2 linked regions of the Niveibacterium microcysteis genome follow. The protein of the gene in region 2 binds, or shares a complex with, the protein of the main gene of each other region. Links are inferred from orthologs where the notes say so. Each region holds a gene or a part of one and is shown on either strand. Other genes may lie near its edges.

Evidence for each region.
Region 1: the proteins of JY500_RS13175 (region 2) and cheY are in contact, whole or in part, in a solved structure (PDB 1A0O), measured with the Escherichia coli proteins. The link is inferred for Niveibacterium microcysteis from one-to-one orthologs.

Annotation. Positions count from the first base shown.
Region 1 is NZ_CP071060.1:2,649,270-2,660,440, forward strand. Bases 8,212-11,171 are described here. They hold cheY (chemotaxis response regulator CheY), read right to left. Parts: upstream 9,910-11,171; coding sequence 9,514-9,909; downstream 8,212-9,513. Other genes in these bases: JY500_RS12080 (chemotaxis protein CheA), read right to left, coding at 8,212-8,538; cheZ (protein phosphatase CheZ), read right to left, coding at 8,601-9,437; JY500_RS12095 (chemotaxis protein), read right to left, coding at 9,924-10,871; JY500_RS12100 (chemotaxis protein), read right to left, coding at 10,883-11,171. Outside these bases: JY500_RS12030 (homoserine dehydrogenase), read right to left, coding at 1-357; JY500_RS12035 (hypothetical protein), read right to left, coding at 354-680; JY500_RS12040 (pyridoxal phosphate-dependent aminotransferase), read right to left, coding at 670-1,965; JY500_RS12045 (Mth938-like domain-containing protein), read left to right, coding at 2,076-2,456; JY500_RS12050 (peroxiredoxin), read left to right, coding at 2,536-2,991; JY500_RS12055 (PhoH family protein), read left to right, coding at 3,031-4,458; JY500_RS12060 (DUF4212 domain-containing protein), read left to right, coding at 4,455-4,730; JY500_RS12065 (hypothetical protein), read right to left, coding at 4,755-5,336; JY500_RS12070 (C40 family peptidase), read left to right, coding at 5,672-6,067; JY500_RS12075 (DUF3135 domain-containing protein), read right to left, coding at 6,119-6,439; more of JY500_RS12080, read right to left, coding at 6,583-8,211. UniProt on the Escherichia coli protein: Involved in the transmission of sensory signals from the chemoreceptors to the flagellar motors.
Region 2 is NZ_CP071060.1:2,902,919-2,914,084, reverse strand. The notes cover bases 3,609-6,563. They hold JY500_RS13175 (chemotaxis protein CheW), read left to right. Parts: upstream 3,609-3,953; coding sequence 3,954-6,173; downstream 6,174-6,563. Other genes in these bases: JY500_RS13170 (chemotaxis protein CheW), read left to right, coding at 6,192-6,563; JY500_RS13180 (response regulator), read left to right, coding at 3,609-3,913. Outside these bases: flagellar transcriptional regulator FlhC, read left to right, coding at 1-293; flagellar motor stator protein MotA, read left to right, coding at 481-1,335; flagellar motor protein MotB, read left to right, coding at 1,386-2,339; JY500_RS13185 (methyl-accepting chemotaxis protein), read left to right, coding at 2,358-3,521; more of JY500_RS13180, read left to right, coding at 3,548-3,608; more of JY500_RS13170, read left to right, coding at 6,564-6,692; JY500_RS22330 (methyl-accepting chemotaxis protein), read left to right, coding at 6,726-9,497; JY500_RS13160 (methyl-accepting chemotaxis protein), read left to right, coding at 9,546-11,166. UniProt on the Escherichia coli protein: Involved in the transmission of sensory signals from the chemoreceptors to the flagellar motors. CheA is autophosphorylated; it can transfer its phosphate group to either CheB or CheY.

The sequences.
Region 1 (11,171 bases), 250 kb from region 2 along the record:
GGCTGCAGCGAAGATCTCGTTGCCATGCAAGGCGAGCAGCGCCTTGTTGGCCGTCACGACATGCTTGCCATTGGCAATCGCTTCGAGCACCAACTCGCGCGAAATACCATAGCCGCCGATCAATTCGACCACGATGTCGATCTCGGGGTCACGGACAACCTCGAACGCGTCGGCCGTAATGCGGGCCTTGTCGCCCACCACCTTTTTGGCGAGCTCCACGTTGCGGTCCGCTACCGACGCAATTCGAATGGGACGCCCGGCGCGACGCGTGATTTCTTCCTGATTCCGGGACAGCACGGTAAATGTGCCGCCACCGACGGTCCCAATGCCCAGCAGGCCAACGTTGATCGGTTTCATGACAGGTGTTTCTTGAAATTGATGGAGGGGTTGATCGAGCTTCTGCGGAAAGGGAAGCAGTACGCACCATCGCGCGGCGTACCCGGTTCAAACAACGCGGTGCGATGGGCCGAGCCGAATGCTTCCGAACTCAAAGCCGGAGTCAGGTGGTGACCTACCCCCGGTGAGTGAGACGCCCCGTTGGTTACGAGGTCGTCGGAGAGATACTTCTCGCCAAGGGCGGAATCCGCATGGTTCCGAACGATGGCCAACAGATTGTCGGACGCCACCAACTTGCCGGTGACGCCCCTTAAAGGCGACAGTTTAGCGTTTTCAACCGCCATGCCGCTTCCGATATTGCTCGAGGAAGCGTGCGATACGCCCGATCGCCTCGCGCAGATCGTCTTCGTGCGGCAGGAAAACGACGCGGAAATGGTCCGGCGTCGGCCAGTTGAAGCCCGTCCCTTGAACGACCAGCACCTTCGATTCCTCCAGTAGTTCGAGGATGAACTGTTGGTCGTTCTCGATCGGATAGAGCTTAGGATCCAGCCGAGGGAAGCAGTACAGCGCTGCCTTCGGCTTGACACAGCTGACGCCGGGGATCTGATTGAGCAGATCGACGGCGATGTCGCGCTGGCGTGTCAGACGACCGCCGGGCGCCACCAGGTCCTTGATGCTCTGGTAACCACCCAGCGCGGTCTGGATTGCCAACTGGCCCGGCGTGTTCGAGCACAGGCGCATCGAGGCGAGCATATTCAGCCCCTCGATATAGTCCCCCGCACGGCGCTTGTCGCCCGATACGACCATCCAGCCGGCACGATAGCCGCAGGAACGGTAGTTCTTCGAGAGGCCGTTGAAGGTCACGAAGAGCACATCGTCGGCCAGTGACGCGATGCTGGTATGTACTTCGCCGTCAAAGAGCGTCTTGTCGTAGATCTCATCGGCGAACACGATCAGGCCATGCTCGCGGGCGATGTCGACAATGGCTTGCAGCGTTTCAACCGGATACAGCGCCCCCGTCGGGTTATTCGGATTGATCACCACGATGCCCTTGGTGTTGGGCGTGATCTTGCGGCGGATATCGTCGAGGTCAGGCAGCCAACCCGATGCCTCATCACACAGGTAATGCCGCGGCGTACCACCCGACAGGCTCACCGCGGCGGTATAGAGCGGGTAGTCGGGCGCCGGCAGGAGCACCTCGTCACCTGAGTTCAGGAGCGCCTGCATGCTCATTACAATCAGTTCAGACGCGCCATTACCGATGTACACGTCGTCCACCGTGACACCAGTGATGGCCTTTTCCTGCGTGTAATGCACGATCGCCTTGCGCGGCGCGAACAGACCCTTGGAATCGGTGTAACCCGCGGCGTCCGGCAGGTTACGGATCATGTCCTGCACGATCTCATCAGGGGGCAGCAGGCCGAACGGGGCAAGATTGCCAATGTTCAGCTTGATGATCTTCTGCCCCTCTTCCTCCATTTGCCGTGCACGCGCCAACACCGGGCCGCGGATGTCGTAGCACACGTTGGAGAGCTTCGCCGACTTGTGAAGCGGGCGCGCGGCGCGGGCGGCGGCCACCGGCTCAAGTCCGTGTTCGCCCGTAATCCGCAACAGATTTCCCGCAGTCATAGTCTTCTCCAAGCGTCATCCGCCCTCGACTGAACGCCAAGGCGCGGCAAATCAAAAGGTTATAATCGTAGCCAAGCCTCACCACTGCCGCAATCGCGGTGCAACAAACGATGAAACTCAACCTCGATCTGTCGGCTGGAACCAACGTCGTGACTGCGCACGGAGCGGGCTTCATCGCCATCAACGGTCAGCGATATACAGCGAGCCTGGTTGTCGGCCCCCAGCTGCTGGACACCGCGTGGGGCAAGGATCGCTTCGAATCGCTCACGATTGACGACTTTGCCGCCCTCGCAGACCACGAGGCAGTCATTACCCTGATTGGCACCGGCCAGCGGCAGCGCTTTCCGTCGCCCCAAATGCTCAGGCCTTTGATCGACGCGCAGCGTGGTTTCGAGATCATGGACACCGCGGCAGCATGTCGGACCTACAATATCCTCGCCGCGGAGGGCCGTAAGGTGATCGCGGCAATGATCATTGAATCAGCAGCTTAGCGACATACGTTTTTCGGCCATTTGCGGGGCACGATCCGGCTCGGCTACTCTGGTGCGGAATCCACCCATGGAGACCGCGATGACAGGATCGAAAGCGCCCGAATTCTCCCTCCCCGCGACCGGCGGCAAGACGATCAGTCTCGCTGATCTTGCCGGTCACACAGTGGTGCTCTACTTCTACCCCAAAGACAACACGCCCGGCTGCACAACCGAGGGCGAGAACTTTCGCGACCTGCACGATGAGTTCGTGAAGCGTGGCGCCATGGTTCTTGGGGTTTCACGCGACAGCATCAAGTCGCATGAGAATTTCAAGAGCAAGAAAGAATTCCCGTTCGACCTGCTGTCCGACCCGGACGAGACGCTGTGTGAGGCGTTTGGCGTCATGAAGCTGAAGAACATGTACGGCAAGCAGGTCCGCGGCATCGAACGCAGCACCTTCGTCATCAATGCGAAAGGAGAGATCTGCCGCGAGTGGCGCGGCGTCAAGGTTCCCGGTCACGCGCAGGAAGTGCTCGACTTCGTCACGTCGCTCTGACCCCTTCTGTCTTTCGAACTTACGCGGAAGCTCTAGCTCATGAACGCAAAACGCCAGCCAGCCAGCACAGCCGCCAAGACGAAGCTCTTCGTGCTAGACACCAACGTCTTAATGCACGACCCGAACTGTCTATACCGGTTCGAAGAACACGACATCTTCATTCCCATTCAGACACTGGAAGAACTCGACGCCCACAAAAAAGGCATGTCCGAGGTGGCGCGCAACGCGCGCCAAGCGAGCCGCATGATGGATGACATCGTGACCTCCGCACCCGACGGCATCGAGACCGGCATCGAACTGACGGAACCGTCGCGAGAACTCGCAACCGGCCGCCTTTTCCTGCAAACCGAGGCGATTCCGATCCAACTGCCGGTGAACGTACCGACAGCCAAGGCCGACAACCAGATTCTGGCGGTCGTTCATTACTTGGCGACCAAGTTCCCGAAGCGGCCAGTCATCCTGGTGTCGAAAGACATCAACATGCGCATCAAAGCCCGCGCTATGGGGCTCGATGCACAGGACTACTTCAACGACAAAGTCCTGGAAGACACCGACCTGCTCTACACCGGCGTCAGAGAGTTGCCCGCGGATTTCTGGGATACGCATGGCAAGGACATGGAGTCGTGGAAGGAGAACGGCCGCACGTTTTACAAGCTGCGTGGTCCGCTTTCCGCGGAGTTGGTCGTCAACGAATTTGTGTATCAGGAAGGCGAACGGCCGCTCTACGCACTGGTAAAGGAAAGGACTGGGCCGACCGTCGTCCTTGAAACGCTGATCGACTTCTCGCATCAGAAGAACAACGTCTGGGGCATCACGGCACGAAACCGGGAACAGAATTTCGCGCTGAATCTGCTGATGAACCCGGACGTAGATTTCGTCTCGCTGCTCGGCCAGGCTGGCACTGGCAAGACGCTGCTCACGCTCGCGGCGAGCCTGACTCAGGTGCTGGAAACCAAGCGCTACAGCGAAATCATCATGACGCGCGTGACCGTGCCGGTTGGTGAGGACATTGGTTTTCTACCTGGCACCGAGGAAGAAAAGATGGCGCCATGGATGGGCGCGCTCGAGGACAACCTTGATGTGCTCAACGGCAACGCCGAAGAGGGTGGCCACTATGGTGGCGAATGGGGGCGCGCCGCGACACGCGATCTCATCCGTACCCGGATCAAGATTAAGAGCCTCAACTTCATGCGGGGTCGCACCTTCATCAACAAATTCCTGATCATCGACGAAGCGCAGAACCTAACGCCCAAACAGATGAAGACGCTGATCACACGTGCCGGCCCAGGCACCAAGGTGGTCTGCCTCGGCAACATCGCGCAGATCGATACGCCGTATCTGACCGAGGGGAGCTCAGGCCTGACCTACGTGGTGGATCGCTTCAAGGGCTGGGCTCATAGCGGCCATATCACCTTGCAGCGAGGCGAGCGCTCGCGGCTTGCCGACTGGGCAGGGGAAGTTCTGTGAGTGACGCGCCGCGCCCGGACTCCGCCGCGGCGCGGCGCCATTGGAGGCGCACGCTCGCGCTGACGCTGGCGCTACTGGCGGTATGGTTTGTTGTAACGCTGGTAACCAGCTTCATGCCCGAGCGCTTGAACGAATGGGAATTTCTCGGGTTTCCGCTTGGCTTTTATTTCGCAGCGCAGGGCGCGCTGTTGATCTACCTGGCGATTGTGGGCGTGCACACTTGGGCCATGAATCGCCTCGATCAGCGGTACAAAGACGCGCGGGACGAATAAGCCCCTTCGTCGCCCTCAGATCACTTAGGCAGCGAAGCGACGCTCACCGGGGACGGCATCGTCCAGCACCCAATTGCGAACCGCCGTGCGGCCAGGCAATTGCTCCACCCGCCAGTGGGCGAGCTTCACGCCCGTGCCCGCCAGTTCCGCCAGGGCACGCGAGCGAGCCGGATGTGACGGCTCACCTGCTCGGTCGAGGACCACGACGGCCACAGGCCGGAAGTCCTTTCGGCAAACAACGAAGTCCAGCACAGCCAGCCCAAGATGCTCCCCGCGGGGCAAGAGCTTTGCGCTGCTAACGTGGGTCAGCACTTCAAATTCGGGGAGCGCAACCTTCAAGAGCAGGTAAACAAGCCGCTCTTCCCGTGCAAGCAGTTCCGTTTCCATCGGACTTGCCTTATTCGTCTTGGGAGGCTGCACGGTATTCGGCGCGGCATCCGGCGCTTTGTTCGGTCCACCGAGGTCGGCCGATGCGGCGAGGAGGAACTGCTCTTCCCTCGACGACGCATGCATGCGTGATACCTGGATCGCGCGCATGCAGCGGCGTACAGACCAGACACCAAGCACAACGAAGCCGAGAAATAGCAGGTAAGAAAACACCTTCATGGCGGGGGACCCAGGCGGCGAGACAATGGGCGGGATTTTATGGGTATTCCAACGGAATGCCTTGATTTAGCCGGCAATCCGCGACCAACGGTAACATCTAGGTACACGTCAACACAAAATCAAGGGTTTACCGGTCACACCTGCCAAGTTATAGTCGCGTGATGCGCATAAAAACAACACTCTGTATTGCATGTCTGGCGATCTTTGCCGGACAAGCGCTTGCCGCGGAGCCGCCGGAGCACGTTCCGGGTGCGCCGGCTGCATTGACCTCAGAGTCGATTGTGGCGCACTCGGAGTCGCTCCTCGATCGCGCATCGCGCGGCGCCGGTGACCTGATGAATTCCGGCCTTCAATACCTTGGTATCCGCTACCGTTTCGGTGGCAACTCGGCCGAGACCGGATTTGACTGCAGTGGCTTGGTTCGCCGCGTGTTCATGGATGCGCTCGGTCTGAATCTGCCCCGTACGGCCAAGGAAATGGCCAATACCGGCGAGCGGATCAATCCTTCCGAGCTCAAGCCGGGCGATCTGGTGTTCTTCAACACCATGCGTCGTACCTTCTCACACGTCGGCATTTACCTTGGCGACAACCGCTTTCTCCATTCGCCGTCGGCTGGCGGCAAGGTGCGCGTGGAGAGCATGTCTGACGACTACTGGCGCACGCGCTTCAACGGCGCCCGTCGGGTCGTAGACCAGCCTGAATTGCGCTCGGCCGAAACCAATATCCGCTGATTGGAATTAACGTGGCGACCGTATCGCCACGCTGCCGCTCGGCAACAGCGGTCACATCTGATGCTTGGCCCCGTGCGCCGTATTGACCGTCTCGCCGATAGGTTCCGCGGCCGTAGGCAGCCGCGAGAAGGCAAGGTCAAGGGCATCAAGCCGCTCTGAAATCATCTGGGCAAGCCGCTGTGTCACCTGATCGGCGTTCGGTGTCGTGGCGCGCATCAGCTCTATCTCATCCTGCAACTGCCAAAGCTTGGCCTGGCGCTCGGGATCAGTGCCACTGATCATGCGCTCGATCAACTCTCGCCTTGCCGCCACGAAGCCGGCAACGTCGGTCTGCGCCAAAACCTTGAGATGACGAAATTCGGTGTCGGTCATGGCGATGGCTCCGACGACGGGATGGAATGTCATCCTACGCCCTGCGCCGCACAGAACCAACAGCCAATCGTGCACCAAGCACCACAAAAAGGACGGGCCCACCAAGGTGGGCCCGACGGTTCAAAACCCTGACAAGCGATCCGTCATGCGGCGACCGGCAAACGATCCCGCAACAGCGCCTTTCGGGTCGTGCCGCCTTGATCCGACGAGCTGCCGAGTAGCTCTTTCATATCGAGAATGAGCACGATCTGCCCGTTCGACAGCGTCGTCACGCCCGCCACGCCCTTCGGACGGAAGGCATCAAGCGACTTGATCACCGCGTCTTCCCGGCCCGCGAACGAGTCGATCGCCAGCACGTAGTTGCGCTCGGCCGTCTGCATGAGTACGCCGTACTCGGCGACGTGCTCCTGCGGCCAGCCCAGCAGGCCAGATAGCGTGTAGATCGGCAGCACTTCGCCACGCACCACCATCGTCGCGCGGCCACCAACCTCCTGCACATGCTGTGCTTCGATCGGCAGGATCTCGCGCACCATCGACAGGGGCACGGCGAAAGGCTGCTCCGCAAGGCGCACCACAAGCACCGGCAGAATTGCCAGAGTAAGCGGCAGCGAAATGATGAAGGTCGTGCCCTTGCCTTGCGTCGAGCGGATATCGATCGTGCCGTTGAGCTTCTGGATATTCGTCTTCACCACATCCATGCCAACGCCACGCCCGGACACGTCCGACACAGCCGATGCGGTGGAGAAGCCGGGGAGGAAGATCAGGTTGTAGCTCTGACGTTCATCCATGGTGTTGGCCTCTTCATCAGTGATGAGGCCTTTCTCCAACGCTTTGGCGCGCAGCCGCTCGGCGTTCATGCCACGCCCATCGTCTGCGACGATGATGACAATGTGGTCGCCTTCCTGACGCGCCTCAAGGCGCACTACGGACTTGTCCGATTTCCCTGCCGCGAGACGTTCGTGCGTCGGCTCGACACCGTGATCAACCGCGTTGCGGATCAGGTGGATGATCGGATCGGAGAGATCCTCGATCATCGTTTTGTCGATTTCCGTTTCCTCGCCGCTGAGCATCAGCTCAACATCCTTTCCGAGGCTGCGGGCCAGATCGCGGGCGATTCGCGGATATTTCTGGAACAAACGGCCGATCGGCTGCATGCGCGTCTTCATGACCGCGTTCTGCAGATCAGAAACCAGCAGATCGAGCTGGCTCACTGCCACGTCCAACGCGTGCAGCGTTTCCGAGTCGCTGCGGCCGTTCAGAATGTCAGAACGCAGTGCGTTGAGCCGGTTCTTGGTGAGCCCGATTTCACCGGACAGGTTCAAAACCTGATCGAGGCGAGAAGTATCCACGCGGATCGAGTTGTCGCGAGTGCGCTCAACCTCGCGCCGGCCAGTCGGCCCGCTATAGCCCGGCTTGTCGCTGGCACGTCGCCCGATTGCGGCCTTGATGATCTCGTCGGCAGATTTGCCGTCGAGGTCGTGCGAAGGATCTGCAACAGTAACAACAGCGGCCGGCGCGGCGGCCGGGGCCACTGCTGACGAGGGCACGCCAGTCACGGCTTCGTAAAGCGCATACCAGTCGATGCCGTCGTCGCCAACCGGATGGTGCACAACCACCGGCGCCACCGGAACCAAGGCTGTCTCGGCCTTCGGCGCGGGAGCCGGTGCCGGCGCCGGAGCGGCTGGTTTGGCCGCACCGCCAACCAGATTCCCAGCAATCGCCAGCTTCAGCTGCGAGATCAAATGCGGGTCCGCAGCGGATGGCTGCTGGCCGCGCTCAAGCTCGTTGAACATGTCGCGCACCGCGCCGGTCGCGGCGAGGATGACGTCCATCGCATCCGGCGTAATCGCGAGTTCCGCGTTACGCAACTTGTCGAACAGGTTCTCGGTCAGGTGGCACAAGGTCACCAGCTCGGTCGCATTGAGGAACCCGGCACCACCCTTGATCGTGTGGAAGCCGCGGAAGATCTCGTTGAGCAAACCGGTGTCGTTCGGCGTGCGCTCAAGATCGACAAGCTTGTTGTCGACGCCTGATAGCAGATCACCCGCTTCGATCAGGAAGTCCTGAAGGAGATCTTCCATCCCCGCAAAATCGCTCATAGCTCGCTCCGAATCACCGATGTCTTACGCCAGTCCGGCTCTAAGTCGGTCATGCAACGCTGTCAGAAGCCCAGGCTTTCGAGCAGATCGTCCACCTGCTCCTGGTTCGTCACGACATCCTCGCGCCCTTCGCTGCTGACCACCGGGCCATTCAGCAGGCCTTCGCTGGCCGACGAGCGCTTGTTCTCCGGCACCACCTGCAGCAGCACGTTCACCAGGCCCTCTTCCAGTACTGCAGCCATGTCGACGATCTTCTTGATCACCTGACCGGTCAGATCCTGGAAGTCCTGCGCCATCATGATTTCGAGCAACTGTTCATTGACCAGTTTGCTGTCGTCGGCGACCTGACCAAGGAAGCCGCGGGTCTCCTGAGCAAGGACCTTGAACTCTTCGACCGACAGCTCCTTCGCGTAGAGCTTGTCCCAGCGTTCGCGCAGCTGACGCGACATGTCTTCCTGCCGATCCTGGATCGGCTGCGCGATGTCGGTCGCGTTGAGCACGCGGCTCGCAGCCTGCTCGGTCATCGTCGCGATGTAGGAAAGGCGCTGGCGTGCGTCGGGGATCTGGCGTGCAGTTTCCTCCAGCATCCGGTCGTAACCCAGCTCGCGCAAGGTGTCGTGCAGCATCCGCGTCATCTGGCCGATCTTCGTGAAGACCGATTCCTGGCGCTCCTCCGGTGTCAAGGGCTCCGCCGGTACCTCGCGCGCCTCGCCCTCAAGAACGTCCTGCCCGCCCGCATTGAACTTCGACGCTACATCGTCGAAGAGATGCTGCAATTCGTCGCTGTCGCCTTCGTCGGCAGGCGGACGGGGCGCTGCGGCCTCGCTCGCGATGCTGTCGAACAGCTCCTGCAGTTCGTCGTTGTCACCTGATCCGTCATTCGCTGGCCGTTTTGCCATTTCCGGCTCCTGTTGGTCTTTCACACCGAATGCGCAGCGCAAAGAAAGCCGCGCCGCACACCACGCATGTCGCGGATTAGCCCGCCTTGCCCATTTTTTCGAAGATCTTCCCCATCTTTTCGGACAGGGTCGCCGCGGTGAAAGGCTTCACGATGTAGCCACTCGCACCGGCCTGCGCAGCCATGATGATGTTTTCCTTCTTGGCCTCTGCCGTGATCATCAGAACGGGCAGATCCTTCAGCGCAGAACTCGAGCGGATCGCTTGCAGCAACTCAATGCCGGTCATGTTGGGCATGTTCCAGTCGGTGACGACGAAGTCGAATCCACCGCCTTGCAGTTTCTGCAAGGCAACGGCGCCGTCTTCCGCCTCATCGACGTTTGTGTAGCCCAATTCCTTCAACAGGTTGCGGACGATGCGACGCATCGTCGAAAAGTCATCAACCACGAGGAATTTCATCTTGGGATCGGACATATTTTTCTCCGGGGTTATTCCCTGTGCGACTTCATCAGATATGGGCGCAGCGTCTCGGCGAGCACCTCAGCATCGAACTTTGCCACATACGCATCGACACCGACTGACTTGCCCATTGCTCGATTCGCTTCCGAGGAGAGGGACGAGTGCATGACCACCGGGATCCCCTCAAAACGAACGTCGCTCTTGATATTGCGGGTCAGCACGTAGCCGTCCATTTCCGGCATTTCCGCGTCAACCAGAATCAGGCTCAGTTCATCGGCAAGGCGGCGCTTCTGCAGTTGCGCATGGGAGGCCATGCCTTCGAGCCGGGTCCAAGCCTCAAAACCGTTCATCGCGTGCTTGTGGCGTACGCCAAGCTTGTCGAGCACCTCGACAATCTTCTTGCGAGCAACCGACGAGTCATCGACGAAGAAGATGTTCGATTCGACGTCTTTTCCAAGCGGGGCGATCTGCCCGATCGGCGCTTCGCCGAAGGTTTGCGCGAGGATCGTCTCGACGTCCAGGATCGACACCAGACGGCCGTCCGGCAGTTCGGTGATCGCGGTGATGAAGCTGACCGCCGACGATGAGACGTTCTCCGGCTGGCGAACCTTGTCCCATTCAACCCGGATGATGCGGTCGACATCGCTGACGAGGAACCCGAGCGTTCGCTTGCTGTACTCGGTCACCATCATCGAGCCGCCCAGACCCGCTTCGGGGCCATTCAAGCCAAGGATGCGACCCAGCGAGAGTACGGGAATGACGTTGCCGCGGAGCGAAATCAGGCCCTCCACCCCGGCAGGCATATTCGGTGCCTTGGTGATGAACGGCGTTTTCGAGACTTCGCGCACCTTGAACACGTTGATGCCGAAGGTTTCGGTCGTGCCGAGCGAAAACAGCAGGATCTCCATCCGGTTGGAACCGGCGAGCTTGGTACGCGCATCAACCGAATCGAGCAGATTGCTTTGTGCCTGGTCCATTTCGGTTCCCCTCAGAGCATGTCCTGGTCGCCGTCGATGTACTTCAACAGCGAGTCAGCCAGCCGGTGCGGCTCAAACTTGGAAACGTAGGCATCCACACCCACTGATTTGCCGAGCGCCTGGTTCGACATGCCCGACAGCGAGGAATGCATGAGGATGGGTATCCCCTCGAAACGTGGGTCCGACTTGATCTTCTTCGTCAGGATGTAGCCATCCATTTCCGGCATCTCGATATCGGTCAGGATGACCGTGACCAGCTTGTTCATCTTCTTGCCGACGATATCGGCGTGGTTCGCCAGC
Region 2 (11,166 bases):
ATGGCGGGCAACGCGGACTTGAGTCGGTGCTCTCGGCCTATCGCTTGTACATCGCCCACTGCGAAGAGCACGATCTTGAGCGCGTCTTGAGCCTGACGCGCGCCTGGACGCTGATCCGTTTTTTTGACGCGCACATGTTGCAACTCGCCGGCTGCACTCGCTGTGGTGGCCGCTACGTTGCGCACGCCTACGACCCGACGCACGACTACGTCTGTGGGCTGTGCAACGTACCCTCGCGTGCGGGCAAGACCCGCCGCGCCGCCGCCCAAAGCGACGCCAGTCTGACCGGCTGACCTCCTCCTTGCTCAGCAAGGAGCTGCGCCGTCGGCACGCAAGTGCCGACGGCTTTTTTTGCGCCGTAGGGCCCGCGAAATCGGCTGTTGCAGTGCAGCGCGGGTGCTCAAGTTTCTCTTGGCGCCGCCGTTACAGGCTCAGTCGGGTGCTGAAACACGGATGTTTCTGTAGGAAGGGCAGAAGGCAATGTTCCTGATCATTGGCTACGTGATCATCCTCGCCGCGTCAGTCGGCACATATGCGATCCACGGCAGCCTTGCGGCGTTGTGGGTCCCCACCGAGTACATCGCAATCCTCGGTTTGATGATTGGCGGCCTTGTGGCCGGCAATAGTCTCAAGACCATCAAGTCGGTCGCCGGGGCCGTTCCAGGCGTATTCAAGGGATCGCCTTACAACAAGGCGATGTACGTTGATTTGCTCGCGATGCTCTATGAGATCCTCGCCAAGGTGCGCAAGGAAGGGTTGATGTCGATCGAGAACGACATCGAAAACCCCGAGAGCAGCGCGATCTTTGGCAAGTACCCGAGCGTCACTGGTGATCACCATGCGATGGAGTTCCTGACCGACTATCTGCGCATGATGGTCGGCGGCAACCTCAATGCCTTCGAGATCGAAAACCTGATGGACATGGAGATCGAGACCCACCATCAGGAGGCACACACACCGGTGCACGCGGTGACCAAAATGGCCGACGGCGTTCCGGCCTTCGGTATCGTCGTCGCGGTGATGGGCGTGGTGAACGTGATGGGCTCGGTCGGTCAGCCGCCTGCGGTGCTCGGCAAGATGATCGGCGGCGCGCTCGTCGGTACCTTCCTCGGCATCCTGCTTTCCTACGGTTTCGTTGGTCCGCTGGCTGGCCAGATGGAACAGAAGATGGAAGAGGGCGGAAAGATCTTCCAGTGCATCAAGGTGGTACTGCTCGCAAGCATGAACGGCTATGCGCCGCAGGTCGCCATCGAATTTGGCCGTAAGGTGTTGTTCTCGACGGACCGCCCCGGCTTCAAGGAACTCGAAGACGAGATCAAGAGCCGCAAGAAGTAAGCACGGGCTTTGACCAGCCGGACCAAGTGACTACTCGCCTATCTGACTAAATGGCCGAAGCTACCCAACAACCAATTGTCATCAAGCGCATCAAGAAGGGCGGCGGTGGTGCGCATGGCGGTGCATGGAAGATCGCGTACGCGGACTTCGTCACCGCGATGATGGCTTTCTTCCTGCTGATGTGGCTGCTGGGTTCAACCACCGAGGGCGACCTAAAAGGCATCTCGGATTACTTTCAGGCACCGGTCAAGATGTCCGCACAGGGCGGGCGGGGGACCGGCGATGCGACATCGGTGATCCCCGGCGGCGGCAACGACCTCACCAAATCGGTCGGCCAAGTGGCCAACGCCGACTACGACCAGCCGAAGAAGCGTCTGCGCCAACCTAAGCTCATGCCGGCCGATAACGAGGCAATCGAGCGCGCGCGTTTCGAGGAAGTGAAACAGAAGCTCGAAGCGATGATCGAGGCGTCACCAGTGCTGCGCCCGTTCGCCAAACAACTGCTGCTCGACATCACGTCGGAAGGTCTGCGGATCCAGATCGTCGACGAGAAGAACCGGCCAATGTTCGATAGCGGTGGGGCGACGCTCAAGCCCTACACCCGCGAGATCCTGCACGCGGTTGCACAGACGCTTAACGAGGTCGGCAACCGCATCAGCGTATCCGGCCATACCGATGCCACCCAGTACGCCGGGGGCGACCGCGGCTTTGGCAACTGGGAACTCTCCGCCGATCGCGCCAATGCCTGCCGGCGCGAACTGGTCTTTGGCGGGCTGACTGATGACCGGGTGGCGCGCGTGGTGGGCCTCGCCGCGACGATTCCACTCAAAGCCGAAGATCCGTACGACCCGATCAACCGCCGGATCAGCATCGTGGTGCTGAACAAGCGCGCTGAGGAGCAACTCGCAACGGCAGGTCGCACGCTGGAGGTCAGCGGCGCGGCACCGACTGCCAGTGATGTCGGGCGCGAAATGGACGGCAACGCAGTAAGGCCGGCGCAGTAAGCGGAGACAGAGGCCAACATGAAGTTCAGCAAACGATCTGCAATGAGCGTCGGTGCGGGCCTGAGCGTAGTGGCGACGGTGCTTGCATGGTGGTTTGCGTGGCCTGGTCTTGCCGCGGCTCTCGTGGCGGCAGCGCCATGGGCAATCTGTGTCGCCCTGATTGAGGCTGGCGAGGAGCGGGGTGCCGTGAGGCAAGTCGAGCCCGTGGCTGGCCCATTGCCCTCCAGTTTGGGTGATGCCGGCAACAGTGCCGCCGCGCAACTCGACGCGGTTCGTGGCGAGGTCGAGCGGATCCGCAGCCTGCTGCAGGACGCGATCCAGAAGCTGGGTGACAGCTTCAACGGTATGCATACCCATACCCTTGCACAGCGAGAGATCGCCTTGCAGATCACGGCGCAAGGTTCGGACGACGTGGCGCATCAGGATGGCTTCGACCGTTTTGTCAGCAACACCTCAACGGTGATGCAACGCATCGTTGATAGCGTGATCGAGAACAGTCGGATCGCGATGGAGTTGGTTGAACTGACCGAGACGATTTCGAAACGCGCGACCGATGTAGAGCAGATCCTTGGCGAGATCGGCGCGATCGCAAAGCAGACGAACCTGCTCGCGCTCAATGCTGCGATCGAGGCTGCACGTGCGGGGGAGGCGGGCCGGGGCTTCGCCGTGGTGGCTGACGAAGTGCGCGACCTGTCTGCCCGCACCAGTTCGTTCTCGCAACAGATTGGTGGCCTGATGCAATCGATGCGGGATGGTGTGCGCAGCACCGAAGCGGCGATCTCGCAGATGGCGTCGCAGGACATGACCTTTGCGCTGAACTCGAAGAGCGAGGTCGAAGAGGTGCTGGCGGCGGTTGAGCGCCTCAACGCCCAGCGCCGCCAGGGCGTAGAGCAACTCAGCCAGCATTCGAGCGCGATGGACGACGAAGTGAACCGCGCGATCATGGCGATGCAGTTTCAGGACATGGTCTCGCAGTTGGTCGGCCATGTGCTGCAGCGCGTGGATGCGCTGGAAGCCCTCGCGAAGTCGATCGGCGAACTGGCGGCCGCCCAAGCGCTGCCTGGTGTGCGTGAGCGAGCCGAGCAGGCCATTACGGCGCGCGTCAATGCGCTGCCCGCGATCAAGGATGTGCATACGGTGAATCAGGCTCGGATCGCGGTTGGCGATATCGAGCTGTTCTGAACAACAGGCAAGGAAAGCTGAACATCATGGCAAAGACGGTTCTCACGGTAGATGACTCGGCTTCGATCCGGCAGATGGTCTCTTTCACGCTCAAGAGTGCTGGCTACGACGTGCTGGAGGCCGTAGACGGCATGGATGGGCTGGAGAAGGCGAAGGGCCGCCCGGTATCACTGGTGCTGACGGACCAGAACATGCCGCGCATGGATGGCCTCAGCCTGATCAAGCAATTGCGCGCGCTGCCCCAATACCGCAGCGTGCCGATCCTGATGCTGACCACCGAGTCGTCCGACACCATGAAGCAGCAAGGGCGTGCCGCGGGGGCCACGGGGTGGCTGGTCAAGCCTTTTGATCCGCAGAAGCTCATCGAGGTCGTCAAGAAGGTCATCGGCTGAATCTGTCGCGGCAACACGTACCGGGCCAGGGGAGAGCGGCATGTCATTCGACATGAGCCAGTTCCACGCGGTGTTCTTCGAGGAATCCCGCGAGCACCTCGAGAACATGGAGTCCTTGCTGCTTGCCGTTGACGTTGCGGCGCCCGAGAGTGGCGATTTGCCCGCCATCTTCCGGGCGGCACATTCGATCAAGGGCTCGGCGGCGACCTTCGGATTCACCGATGTCGCCGAGCTGACGCATGTGATGGAGACGTTGCTCGATCTCGTGCGCAACGGGGCCATCACGCTGACCGAAGAAATGGTCGACGCTTGCCTCGCAGCAGGCGACGTACTGCGCAATTTGCTCGACGCCCATCAGGGCCATGGCGAGGCCGACCATGCCGCGGCGGAAGCGATGCGTGCGCGCCTTGCCGTGCTCGCCGAAGAGGCGCAGCGTGCGGTCGGCGCGATACCGGCAGCACCGGGTACCCACAAACGGGCGCGCACCTACCAGCTGGGCTTTGCGATGCTGCCGGGCGATCCGCAGGCGGACGAATCGGTTGCCAATCTGATCGCCGAGCTCAAGGAGCTGGGGGAAGTCATCGATGCTCGCCCGCCTGCCGAAGGCGCTCGCACCTGGTCGGTGAAACTGGCGAGCGATGTCGATCCTGAAACCTTGCGAACGGTATTGGAGTTCGTTGTCGACAGCGCTTCTGTGTCGATCGATGTCGTCGATGCCGCACCGGTGGCGCCGAAGGCCGACGAGGCCTTTGGTCTCTTCGATGATGCGCCGGGCGCCCCGGCCGCCGAAGAGACGGCGTACGGCTTCTTCGAACCTCTGAGCGAACCGGCCCCGACAAGCTCAAGCGACGATCCGGGATACGGCTTCTTCGAAACGCTGCCCGATGCAGCGTCCGCTGCGACGAGCGATGCCGCCGATGGCTCCTACGGTTTCTTCGAGCCGTTGCCGCAGCCCGCGATGGCGGCAGAGCGTCTGTCGCCGGCGATTGCTGCCACGACGGAAGTTGCCCCGCGCGGCACCACAACGCCCGCCGCTCAGCCGGCGAAGGATGCCGCCGCGCGGCCCGTCAGCAAGTCGGACGCCAGCTCGATCCGCGTGAACATCGAGCGCGTCGATCAGATGATCAACCTCGTCGGCGAGCTGGTGATCACCCAGGCCATGATCAGCCAGGCCGCCGGCGCGCTGGACCCGGTGCTGTACGAGCGCCTGCATAACGGCATTGCGCTGCTCGAACGCAACACCCGTGATCTGCAGGAATCGGTGATGTCGATCCGCATGCTGCCGATCTCGACGGTATTCAATCGCTTCCCGCGCGTGGTGCGTGATCTCTCCGGCAAGCTCGGAAAGCGCGTCGAACTGGTCACCGGGGGTGAGAACACTGAGCTGGACAAGGGGTTGGTGGAGTTGATTGCTGACCCGCTGACGCACCTGATCCGCAACAGCCTCGATCACGGCATCGAATCGCCGGAGCGGCGGCGCGAGGCGGGCAAGAGCGAAACCGGCCGCATCAACCTGCGTGCCTACCACCAGAGCGGCAATATCGTCATCGAGGTGGCGGACGACGGCGCGGGGCTCAATCGCAACCGCATTCTCGCCAAGGCACGCGAGCGCGGCTTGCCGGTGTCGGACAGCATGACCGATCAGGAAGTGTTCCAGCTGATTTTCGAGCCGGGCTTCTCTACCGCCGAGCAGGTCACGGACGTCTCCGGCCGCGGCGTCGGCATGGATGTGGTGAAGCGCAACATCGGGTCGCTGGGTGGCCGCATCGAGCTCGACTCGATGCTGGGTGTCGGCACCCGCGTAACGGTGCGTCTGCCGCTGACACTGGCGATTCTGGATGGCATGTCGGTCGGCCTTGCCGGCGAGACCTACATCATTCCGCTCGACTACGTTGTCGAGTCGCTGCAGCCAACGGCGGCGATGCTCAAGGCGGTGTCAGGCGTGGAGCGCTTGCTCGATGTGCGCGGTGAATACCTGCCCATCGTCGACCTGCACGAAGCCTTCGATACGCCGGGCGAGCGCAGTGCGTACGAGGCCGGAATCATGGTGATCCTTGAGTCGGACGGCAACAAGGTTGCCGCGTTCGTCGACGCACTGATCGGCCAGCACCAGGTCGTGATCAAGAGTCTGGAAGCCAATTACCGACGGGTGCCCGGCATTTCCGGCGCCACCATCATGGGTGACGGCCACGTCGCGCTGATCGTCGACCCACCCCAGCTTGTGAGCATGGCGCGCCGCGCCGGCCAGGGCGCAGCATGAATACCAGTGGAGGCAAGCATGGTTGACGCCAACATGCAGATGACGGTCGCGCAGGAAGGGCGTGTGGTGGCAGGCGAATTCCTGACCTTCACGCTGGGCGGCGAGGAATACGCGATCGACATCCTGAAGGTTCAGGAAATCCGCGGCTACGACGCGGTGACGCGCATTGCCGGCGCGCCGGAATTCATCAAGGGTGTCATCAATCTGCGCGGCATCATCGTGCCGATCGTGGATTTGCGGATCAAGTTCAAAGCGGGTACCGCGGAATTCACGCCCTTCACCGTGGTGATCATCCTCAATGTTGGGGCGCGGGTAGTCGGCGTGGTGGTTGATGGCGTGTCGGACGTGCTGACCCTGGCACCCGAACAGATACGCCCTGCGCCGGAGTTCAGCTCCGCGATCCGCACCGAGTACATCGTCGGCCTCGCCTCGGTGGCAGAGCGCATGCTGATCCTGCTCGACATCGAACGCCTGATGAGCGCCAGCGAAATGGCGCTTGTTGACGAAGCCATTCTCTGACGCACCGACACACGATCCGACCGGAGCGCTGACATGCAAGCCCTGCTCAAACCCTCTCTCGCGTTGATGAACCGGCTGAATGTGCCGCGCAAGTTCGCGCTGATCGGCGTGATCGTGCTGTGCGCGCTCGGATTCCTCGTCTGGCAGGTGGATCATCGCATCGAGGCGGATCTGCACTTCGCGCGCACCGAGTCGCTTACGGCGCACTACTTCCTGCCGGCTCGCCAGATGATGGAGGGCGTGCAGGTGCACCGCGGTCAGGCGCGCCAGCTGATCGGTGGCAATGAAAGCGCCCGGCCCAAGCTCAAGGACGCCGCCGACAAGGTTGAAGCGGCGATCAAGGCAGCGGATGCGGTGATTGCACACGAAGGCCCGCAGTACGGGCTCGACGATGCCTGGGGCAAGCTCAAGGCGCACTGGGCGGATGTGCGCGCCAAGGCGATCACGGTGTCTGCGGCGGATAGCGTGAAACTGCATACCGAGCTGATCGGTGAGATCAAGGCGTTCATGACGCTGATCGCCGACAACACGAACGCCACGCTGGATCCAGAGGCCTCGACCTACTACCTGATGACAATCTTTACCGATCGCGCGCCGGACATCGTGGAAGCGCTCGGTCGGGCGAGAGCGCGCTCGGTCTCGGCTGTGCTGGCCAAGCAGGTGACGGTGAGTGACCGCGTCGAACTGGAAACGATGCTCGCGCTATCCGATCAAAGTCTCTCGGTGATGCAGGCCTCTATCGAGAAGGCGGCGAAGTTCGATGACACGGGTACGGTCTCACGCGATGTGGAGCCAAGCGTCAAGGCCTTCAGAACCAAGGCAGACGTGTTCCGGCAGGAGGTGCGGCGTCTGCTCTCGGCCGATAAGGTGGATGAGAGCCCGGACGCGCTTTGGGCCTTGTCGACCGAGGCCCTGCAGGCCGGTTACGCAGTGATGGACGCGGCGGCCAAGGCGTTTGACGACGCGATCGATATTCGCGTCGCTCGCCTTGAGCGCGAGCGCAACACCACCTTCGTGCTGGCCGCTTTGGCGGTGCTGCTGGCGCTGTACTTGTTCCTTGGCTTCCGGTCCGGCATGTTGCGTGCAATCGACATGATCCAGAACGGCGCGCGGCGTATTGCGCAGGCTGATCTATCGAACAACGTCGACGTTTCGTCGCGCGACGAGTTTGGCGAGATCGCCGCAACGCTCAACACCATGCGAGCGCAGTTGCGCCAGAAGATCGAGAGCGACCAGGCGCTTGCAGCCGAGAACTTGCGTATCCGCAACGCGCTGGACAAGACCTCCACCAACGTGATGCTCGCAGACAACGACGGCAAGATTCTCTACTGCAACGAGTCCGTCGTGACGATGCTGGGCGGCGTCGAGAACGAGCTGCGCAAGGTGTTGCCGCAGTTCCGGGCGCAGGAGATCGTTGGCCGCAACTTCGATGAGTTTCACCGTAACCCCTCGCACCAGCGCAACGTGCTCGGTGCGCTGCGCGGCAAGCATGTCGCCAACATCAAGGTCGGCCCGCTCAGCTTCCGGCTGACTGCCAACCCGATCATGGACAGCACCGGTCGCCGGCTCGGCACGGTGATCGAATGGCTCGACCGTACGGCCGAGGTCAGGGCCGAGGAGGAGCTCGCTGCGCTGTTGCGTGCCGCAGTCGCTGGCGACTTCGCACAGCGCCTGACGGTGGCAGACAAGGAGGGTTTCTTCCGGCAACTCGCGGAGGCGATGAACCAGCTGCTCGGCGTCGTTTCCGGCGGTCTTGAAGATGTGGCGGGTGTGCTCAACGCGATCTCGCAAGGCGACCTTACGGTGCGCATCCAGAACGACTACCAGGGCATGTTCGGCCGCCTCAAGGAGGATACGAATCAGACGGTCGATCGCCTGAACGCGGTACTGAGCCAGATCCGCGAGGCGAGTGATGCCGTGAATACCGCCGCGCAGGAAATCGCCGCCGGCAATTCGGATCTCTCCGGTCGCACCGAGGAACAGGCTTCCAGCCTTGAAGAGACCGCCTCCAGCATGGAAGAACTGAACGCCACGGTGCGTCAGAACGCGGAGAGCGCAGCGCAGGCGAACCGCCTCGCGTCGCAGTCGAACGCGGTGGCGCAGGAAGGCGGCGCCAAGGTGCGCCAGATCGTCACGACGATGGATGCGATCCAGTCCAGCGCAACCAAGATCGCAGACATCATCGGCGTGATCGATTCGATCGCGTTCCAGACCAATATCCTTGCGCTCAACGCCGCGGTAGAAGCCGCGCGGGCGGGTGAGCAGGGGCGCGGTTTCGCGGTGGTTGCCTCGGAAGTGCGCAACCTTGCGCAGCGCAGCGCGCAAGCCGCGAAGGAGATCAAGGGCCTGATCGCCGACAGTGTGGACAAGGTTGGCGAAGGCGCGCGCGAGGTGCGCGATGCGGGCGCCACGATCAACGAGATGGTGAGCAACTTTGCCGAACTCGCCCGGTTGGTGACGGACATCTCCCAGGCAAGCCGGGAGCAATCCACCGGTATCGATCAGGTCGCCGCCGCCGTGGGCCAGATGGATGAAGTGACGCAGCAGAACGCGGCGCTGGTGGAGCAGGCGGCGGCCGCGGCCGAGAGCCTGGAGGAACAGGCGAGGATGCTGGCGAGTTCGGTGGCCGCCTTCCGGCTTGACGCTGGCGCCGGCTATCAGGCGCCAATCACCATTGCGCAGGCGCCGGCCCATGCTGCATCGGTGCGCACCCCGGCAATCGCTCGTACGCCGGTGGCGCCAAAGGGCGTCCCGAAGCCGCGCAAGCAACCGGCAAGCGCTGAGTCCGACTGGCAGGAATTCTGAGCCGCGTAAGCGGCCAACGAGATACGGCAAAAAGGGGAGACAGCCTTCATGCGCATCAACACGCCGGTGACCGACCGCGAGGTCGAGCTCAGTGTCGACACGATGATCGTGTCGAAGACCGATACGAAGGGCCGCATCACCTACATCAACCGCGACTTCATCGACATCAGCGGCTTCACCGAGGCCGAACTGATGGGGCAGCCGCACAACATCGTGCGTCATCCGGACATGCCGCCGGAGGCCTTCGACGATTTGTGGAAGTGCCTCAAGGCTGGGCGTCCCTGGATCGGCATGGTGAAGAACCGCTGCAAGAACGGCGATTACTACTGGGTGGAAGCCCATGCGACGCCGCTGCGCGAGGGCGATCAGATCACCGGCTACATGTCGGTTCGCCGCAAGGCGAGCCGCGAGCAGATTCAGGCAGCTGAGACCTTCTACGCACAGCTGCGCGCACAGCGAGCCAGCGCCGTCGTGCGCAACGGCGAGGTGGTCGGCAACGGTATTCCCGCGCTGTTGGCGAAGTGGGCCGACGTGCCGCTCGTCAGCAAAGTCTGGCTGGGCTGTGCGCTATCGGCGCTGCTGGCGCTTGCCGCCGTATGGCGCGCGGGCGGCGGACATTGGGCACCGGATGTTCTGCTGCCCCTTGGGGCAATGCTCGTGGTGCTCGCGGGGCTCGGCAGGAGTGTGGCGCACAACCTGCAGCGCCGACTGGCTGCGGCGGTCACCACGGTTGAGCGTGTGGCGCAGGGCAATCTGAAGGATCGGCTGACCGTGGCGCGCAACGATGAGATCGGGCGGCTAGTGCAGGGTGTCGAATCGATGTTGATTCGCCACGGCTTCGACATCGCGGAGATTAACCGCGTGGTCGAAGAAAGCCTGCGCATCAAGACCGGCCTCGACAACGTTGCCACCAACGTGATGATCGCCGACCGCGACAATCGGATCATCTACCTCAACAAGTCGCTGGAGCGCACCTTCAGCGACGCTACGGAGGACATGCGGAAGGCCTTTGGCAGCTTTGATGTCTCGAAGCTGATCGGCACGTCGATCGACCAGTTCCACAAGAACCCTGCGCACCAGCAGCAGTTGCTGGCCAGGCTGCAGGGCACGCACAAGGCCGTGGTGTCGATCGGCAGCCGCACGTTCACGCTGACAGTGAACCCGGTGGTCGACCCCCGTGGCGTGCGTCTGGGCACTGCAGTGGAGTGGCTGGACCGCACTGCGGAGCTCGCGATCGAAGCCGAGGTGGCGACCCTGGTCGAGGGCACCGCAAATGGCGACTTCAGCCACCGGCTGGCGCTTGAGGGCAAGACAGGCTTCGCCCTGCAGCTCTCCGAAAACCTCAACCGCATGGTCGAAACGACCTCGGCCGGCCTGGGCGCAATTGCATCGATTCTGCAGTCGATCGCGCAGGGCGACCTGACACGCAGCGTCGAAGGCGACTATCGCGGCGTGTTCGGCCAGCTGCGCGACGATGCCAACACCACCGTTGCGCGTTTGCGTGACCTGATGGGCACGATCCAGCAGGCTACGGAAGCGGTGAACACGGCGGCGAAGGAGATTGCTGCTGGCAATGCGGATCTGTCGTCACGCACTGAAGAACAGGCATCGAGCCTGGAGGAAACCGCGGCGAGCATGGAGCAACTGAACTCCACCGTTCGCAACAATG